One region of the Nonomuraea sp. NPDC054003 genome, then DNA from elsewhere that is predicted to be linked to it. Evidence: predicted binding sites of a transcription regulator. Region 1 holds the regulator's gene; each other region holds the start of a gene.

Region 1 (2,263 bases):
CCCCACGCGATCACCCCGCTCATCACGAGCAGGACCAGCGGCAACGCCACAGGCCCGCCGCTCACGAACGCCTCGGTCAGCACCGCACCGGCCATCAGCCCGGCGCCCGCCAGCGCGGCCGCTCCGGCCACCGGGGGCGCCAGCAGGCACACCGCCACCGCGACCTCCAGCACCGCGACCAGGTAGCGGAACCAGTCACCCCACCCGATCGCCTCGAACGTGGACACCGACGGCTCAGCCCCGGTGAACTTGCCCATCGCCGCCATCAGCAGCATGCCGGCCATGACCACCTGGAGCACCCACAGGCCGGCCCCGGCCAGCCGCCGCCCGGCACTCGGCCTCGTCTCGATCTTCTCCATGCCGCCGACATTATGGACTGCGATCAACCGCCGGAATGCGGCTGGTTACCGGACAAGGGTGGAGGTAGGTGCACTTGCCCGGAGACGCGCCGTGTGCGACGGAACCATGGAACCCGGGCAGCCGGAGAGGCGCCCGCCGGACAGGACGCGCGTGGAGAGGAGGACGGCGACCATCGGCGGGCTGGTGGGCGAGAGCCGGTGAGGAGCGCGGTGCGGGACGGCCGCACCGCGTCTCACGCGGCGAGTGGTCAGAGGCGGCGCAGGACCGCCACGACCTTGCCCAGGACGCTGGCCTCGTCGCCGGGGATGGGTTCGTAGTTGTCGTTGTGCGGCACCAGCCAGACGTGGCCGTCCTTGCGCTTGAAGGTCTTGACCGTCGCCTCGCCCTCGATCATCGCGGCCACGATGTCGCCGCTCTCGGCGACCGGCTGCTGGCGGACCACGACCCAGTCGCCGTCGGCGATCGCGGCGTCGATCATCGAGTCACCGGTGACCTGCAGGAGGAAGAGCGTGCCCTCGCCGACCAGCTGCTTGGGAAGCGCGAAGACGTCCTCGACGCTCTCCTCGGCCAGAATCGGGCCACCGGCGGCGATGCGGCCGACCAGCGGGACGTAGGCGGCGGTGGGCCTGTTGACGGGGGCGTCGTCGGTGGCGGTGTCGGGGTCGACCCACAGCACCGGCTCACCCGGCAGCCGCACCTCGAGCGCGCGCGGGCGGTGGGGGTCACGCCGCAGATAGCCCTTGCGCTGCAAAGCCGTCAACTGGTGCGACACGCTGGACGTGCTGGTCAACTGGACGGCTTCGCCGATCTCGCGCATGGACGGCGGATAGCCGCGCTGCTGCACCGAGTCGCGGATCACCTCGAGGATCTTGCGTTGCCTGGGGGTCAGCCCCAGTGAGTCACGCCTTCGCACCGCGAGGTCACTGACCCCATTGGCGTCATCCCGCTCGCTCATGCCTCTCCTCCTCGCCCGGCAACCCGCCCCGCGGGCGAGGCTCCCGGTCCGTGGTCCTGATGTCGCACACAGCGACCGTATCTCTGTTGAAGATCATCTTCAAACAGTTGTTCGAGTCTTCCTCGAAAATGTCGGCAGTGTGGTGTAGAACATCGTACGGGAGTTCGATCGACACCGTGTTCGATTTGCCGATCTTTCTACGGCCGTTTCCGGGGGCCACGACGGCGGGAGGTCCATCATGCGAACGACCAGACGGAGCCACCGCGCAGCGGGCTCACCCACGGGCCGCATCCACGGGATGATCTGATGGCGGATCCGACCGGCGACCACGTCAAGCGCCTCACCCTCATCGTCGACGCCACCCAGGAGGGGAGCCCTCAGGGACGCCACCCTCGCCCCGAAGCGCCCAGGCGGAATAACGACGGCGGAGCGGGCCCCCGATCGCGATGGGCCGCCGACGGCAAGCGCCCCCACCTGTACCTCGTCCCCCCAGCCCGCCCCGACTCGGACACCGGCCCTGGCAGGTGGGGGAGAAGCGACGGCGGGCCCGTCCGAGGGGGAGAGCGAGCGCCCGGAGCCGGTCAGGTCGTCAACGGCGGGTCCGTCCGAGAGCGAGCGCCCGGAACCGGTCAGGTCGTCAACGGCGGGTCCGTCCGAGAGCGAGCGCCCGGAACCGGTCAGGTCGTCAACGGCGGGCGCCAGGCGGCGGGCGAGCGTGCGCCGGGAGGCGTCGTCAATGGCGGGTCCGTCCGTACGGAAGAGTGTGCGCCTGGACCCGGTCAGGTCGTGAACGGCGGGTCCGTTCGAGGGGGAGAGCGTGGGCCGGGAGTTGGCCAGGCCGTCAATGGCAGGCGCCGGGCGGCAGGCGAGCGCGCGCCCGGAGCCGGTCAGGTCGTCAATGGCGGGCCCGTTCGGACGGGAAAGCGAGTGCCGGGAGACGGCCCGGCC
Region 2 (2,263 bases), on a different contig from region 1:
GACCTCGACAAGCCCGCCTCGCTGGTGGCGATCAGGCCCGGCACGGGAGAGATCCTGGGCGTGGTCAACAACCGGGGCGGGTTCAACCGGGCTGTCGACGGCCGCTACCCGCCGGGCTCGACGTTCAAGGCGGTCACCGCGGCCGGGCTGCTGGCCGCGGGGCTGAAGCCGGGCGACACCGTGACCTGCCCGAAGTACGTGACCGTGGGCGGGCTGCGCATCCGCAACTCCGAGGAGGCCGCGTACGGCAAGGTGTCGTTCTCCGACTCGTTCGCCTACTCGTGCAACACCTCGTTCGCGCCGCTGGCCAAGCAGCGGCTCGGCGCCGACCAGCTGCTGAAGACCGCCGAGCTGGTCGGCTTCAACACAGCGCCGGCCATCGGCCTGCCCGCCACCGAGCCCAGCTTCCCCAGGGCAGAGTCCGACGCCGAGCTGGCGGCCGAGTCCTTCGGCCAGGGCCGCATCACCGCCAGCCCGCTGTCGATGGCGTCCGTGGCCGCGGCTCTCGCCGACGGCACCTGGCGGCCGCCCACGCTGGTGCCGGAGGCGGAGCAGAAGGTCAAGCCCCGCCCGCTGCCCGACGGGGTGACGGATGACCTGCACGCGATGATGGCGGCCGTCGTCACCAAGGGCACCGCCAAGGCCGCCGGCCTGCCCGCCGGCACCCACGGCAAGACGGGGACCGCCGAGTACGGCACGGGGCCCGAGCTCGACTCCCACGCGTGGTTCATCGGGTTCAGGGACGACGTGGCGTTCGCGGTGGTGGTCGAGGGCGGTGGCGGCGGCGGCAAGGTCGCCGCGCCGGTGGCCGCCGACTTCCTGCGCGCCCTGCCGTCCTCCCGCTGACCCCGGCCCATTCGGGCGAGGCCCGCGGGGCGGATGGGGTCAGGCGGTGGTCAGGGCGAGGGCGGCCGAGGCCCCCTCGCGCAGGACGAGGATCAGGAGCGTGGCGACGAGCGTGGCGATCAGGAACCAGCTGATCACGATGATGACGGTCGAGCGGCTGGGCGCGTGCCCGCCCGCCGACCTCTCCTCACTGCGGCGCGCGCGCTCGTTGAACGACTCCAGCCGTGCGACGAGTCGCGGATCGTCGTCGACGAGGTGCTGCTCGATCTGGGCCAGCATCCGCTCTTCGTCCTGCGACCAGGCCATGGGTGCACCTCCGGAACGCAAGCTCTGTGCCGCGTTCCTGCCCAACTATGAAGATCATTAGCCGTGGGCCGACCTGCCAATTGCGATCTCTTTTGGTTTGCGATCACTGTCGAACCTCTGTTCTAATCATGGCATGCGCTGGGACAACCTGCGTCTGACCGACGCCGGGCCGGACGATCCGGCCGCGCCGCTGTTCGCCCGCGGCGCGGTGGCCCGCACCTTCGACACCCCCGGCTTCCGGGGCATGACCTTCTACGAGATCCAGGCGCGTTCGATCATCAACCGGGTGCCGGCGGCCAGCCGGGTGCCGTTCGACTACACGATCAACCCTTACCGCGGTTGCGGCCACCGGTGCGTCTACTGTTTCGCGCGCAAGACCCACGAGTATCTCGACCTCGACGCGGGGGCCGACTTCGACTCGAAGATCGTGGTGAAGGTCAACGCCGCCGAGCTGGTCCGCAAGGAGCTCGCCGCGCCGCGCTGGCGCGGGCAGCACATCGCGATGGGCACCAACGTCGACTGCTACCAGCGCGCCGAGGGCCGCTACGAGCTGATGCGCGGCATCCTGGCGGCGCTGCGCGACGCGGCCAACCCATTCTCGGTCCTCACCAAGGGCACGCTGATCCTGCGCGACCTCGACCTGCTCACCGAGGCGGCCGACCGCGCCGACGTGGGCGCGAGCTTCTCGGTCGGCTTCCTCGACCCCGACGTGTGGCGCTCGGTCGAGCCGGGCACCCCCGACCCGCGCCGCCGCCTGGAGGCGTGCGCGACGCTCAACGCCCACGGCATCGGCTGCGGTGTCCTGATGGCCCCGGTGCTGCCCTACCTCACCGACTCCCCCGCCCAGCTGGAGCGGACGGTCAGGGAGATCGCCGCCGCCGGCGCCACCCATCTCACCCCCATCGTGCTGCACCTGCGCCCCGGCGCCCGGCAGTGGTGGCTGGCCTGGCTCTCCCGCGAGCACCCGCGCCTCGTGCCGCGCTATCTGGAGCTGTACGGTCGCGGCGCCTACGCGCCCAAGGCCTACCAGGAACGCGTCACGACCCAGATCAGGGAGCTCGCCACCCGCTTCGGCATCGGCCGCGCCACTCCGGCCAGGGCCCGCCGCCTC
Region 3 (2,263 bases), on a different contig from region 1:
TAACGTGTCAACACCCAGGAGACGTTACACCGGCGCGCTCAGGCCGTGCTGGTGATCACCGCGAACCGCGCCCCGTGCGGATCGGACAGGTAGGCGATCCGCCCCACCCCCGGCACGTCGTCCACCGGCGTGCGCACCGTGCCGCCGAGCTCCTGGCACCTGGCCACCACCCCGTCGCAGTCGGGCACCTCGAAGAACGGCACCCAGTGGGCCCGGTCACCCGGCGGCAGCCCCACCAGCCCCGCCATCGACGAGTCGGCGCCGCCCTCGGCCGGCGAGACCACCGGGTAGGTCAGATCTCCCATGTCGACGTCGTCGAACCGCCAGCCGAACACCGACCGGTAGAAGCCGCGGATGCCGTCGGTGTCGGGCACGAACAGCTCGGCCCAGGCGAACGACCCCGGATCGGTCACCACGTCGAGGCCGCGCGTGCCACCCGGCTGCCAGGCCGCGAACTCCGCCCCCGCGGGGTCGGTGAACTGCGCCATCCGCCCCTGCCCCTCGATGTCGAACGGCTGGGCGCGGACCAGCCCGCCGGCCAGCTCGACCGCCTTGGCGGTGGCGTCGCAGTCGGGCGTCTGGAAGTAGACCATCCAGGACGCGGCGGCCCCTTCCTCCATCACCGACCCGGCCGCGGCGACCGTCTTGCCGTCGGCCTGCCAGAAGCCGTATCCCTCCATCGCCGGCTGGAACCGCCAGCCGAACAGGTCGCTGTAGAAGCCTGCGGTCGCCTCGATGTCGGGGCTGCCGACATCGACCCAGCACGGGCTGCCCGGCAGGAACTCAGTGGTGAGCATGACGTGCTCCTCGATCGGATGTGGCGGCCCCGCTGCGGCCCGGGACGACGCCACGCGATTCTTCTCGTCCTTCATGCCCCGCCCGCGGGATCCGGCACAGTCGAAAACATGTTTGAACGATCACCTACACTCGGTGGTATGGCGGCTGTTTACCAAGCATCTCTGCTGAGCCTGAACGAGGAACTCGCCGTGGGGCCGCTCGGCTCGACGGTCCGCCGCGTCCCTCTCGACCGGGGCGCCTGGGTCGACGTGCGGCCGGGCTGGCTGTCGGGAGCCGACGAGCTGTTCGAGCGGCTGGCGGAGTCGGTGCCGTGGCGGGCCGAGCGGCGCAAGATGTACGACCGCGTCGTCGACGTGCCGCGGCTGCTGAAGTTCTACGACGAGGGCGAGACGCTCCCGCACCCGGTGCTCGCCGACGCCAGGCGCGTCCTCGATGAGCACTACCGCGAAGAGCTGGGCGAGCCGTTCGCCACGGCCGGCCTGTGCTACTACCGCGACGGCCGCGACAGCGTGGCCTGGCACGGCGACACCATCGGCCGCGGCGCCGCCCACGACACCATGGTGGCGATCCTGTCCGTGGGCTACGCGCGCCCTCTGCTGCTCCGCCCGCGCGGCGGCGGCTCGTCACTCCGCTACGACCTGGGTCACGGCGACCTCATCGTGATGGGCGGCAGTTGCCAGCGCACGTGGGAACACGCCGTCCCCAAGACCACCCGCCCGGCGGGGCCGCGCATCAGCATCCAGTTCCGCCCTCGCGGCGTCCGCTGACGGCCCGGGTCACCGGCCCGCCTGAGCCGCGCGGCCGCGGCCCACTCGCCCGCCATGAGGGCATGCCCGGCCGAACCCGTCGTCACGCGACGGCCGCCGCGTAGATGAGTGCGCCGTCACGGGTGAAGGGCACCTGCGTGCCGTTCAGGACCACCTTCGTGGCCCCCGGCGCGGCGATCGCGATGGCGCGCGCCTGGTCGGTACTCGCGGTCAGGCCGCTGCCGTCGATGCGGACGGTGCCGTCGGTCCCGACGCGCACGGCCAGGTCCGGCACCTCGACGGGCGACTTGACCAGGGTGGCGCCGTCATGCTCGATGGACGTGCCGCTCATCATCACGACCGTCTGACCCGCGGCGCCGGTCTCGGTGTAGAACATCTTCCCGTCGTAGTCGTACGGCCCGAACGACCGGGACGCCTGCTTGTTCCAGGACTTGTAGTACACCCCCTCGCCGCGCGCGCCCAGGTTCAGGTTCAGCGCGGTCGCCTCGAACGGCGTGGCGCCGCTGACGGGGAGGCGTTTTACGGCGACCGATGGGTCCGCAGCTCCGGTGGAGGGCAGCAGGAGGGTGTCGAAGGTGGTCCCGCCCGTGACCGTCTTGACGTACGACGCGTACTTGGCGTCCTGCACCTGGTACATGTACGGAGCGTGGTAACCGGCCCGCAGCGAGGCGCTGACCTGGCCCGGGTCGGCGGGCACC

Evidence for each region. Region 1 encodes LexA, which represses DNA repair genes until DNA is damaged. Its sites were predicted from a motif close to TCGAACANNTGTTCGA; they were not measured.
Region 2: a site for LexA is predicted at 1,262-1,277, ahead of ACZ6YG_RS12865 (Rv2578c family radical SAM protein). Genes of this name have one in related genera too.
Region 3: a site for LexA is predicted at 898-913, ahead of ACZ6YG_RS19595 (alpha-ketoglutarate-dependent dioxygenase AlkB). Genes of this name have one in related genera too.

Annotation. Positions count from the first base shown of each region.
Region 1 is NZ_JBVJKR010000001.1:261,105-263,367, forward strand. Features, by position in the region: gene ACZ6YG_RS01005 (DoxX family protein) at 1-359, opposite strand, end outside; gene lexA (transcriptional repressor LexA) at 608-1,315, opposite strand.
Region 2 is NZ_JBVJKR010000004.1:489,065-491,327, reverse strand. Features, by position in the region: gene ACZ6YG_RS12875 (penicillin-binding transpeptidase domain-containing protein) at 1-846, shown strand, start outside; gene ACZ6YG_RS12870 (DUF3040 domain-containing protein) at 886-1,152, opposite strand; gene ACZ6YG_RS12865 (Rv2578c family radical SAM protein) at 1,286-2,263, shown strand, end outside.
Region 3 is NZ_JBVJKR010000007.1:91,735-93,997, forward strand. Features, by position in the region: gene ACZ6YG_RS19585 (MFS transporter) at 1-14, opposite strand, end outside; gene ACZ6YG_RS19590 (VOC family protein) at 39-797, opposite strand; gene ACZ6YG_RS19595 (alpha-ketoglutarate-dependent dioxygenase AlkB) at 936-1,565, shown strand; gene ACZ6YG_RS19600 (heparinase II/III family protein) at 1,648-2,263, opposite strand, start outside.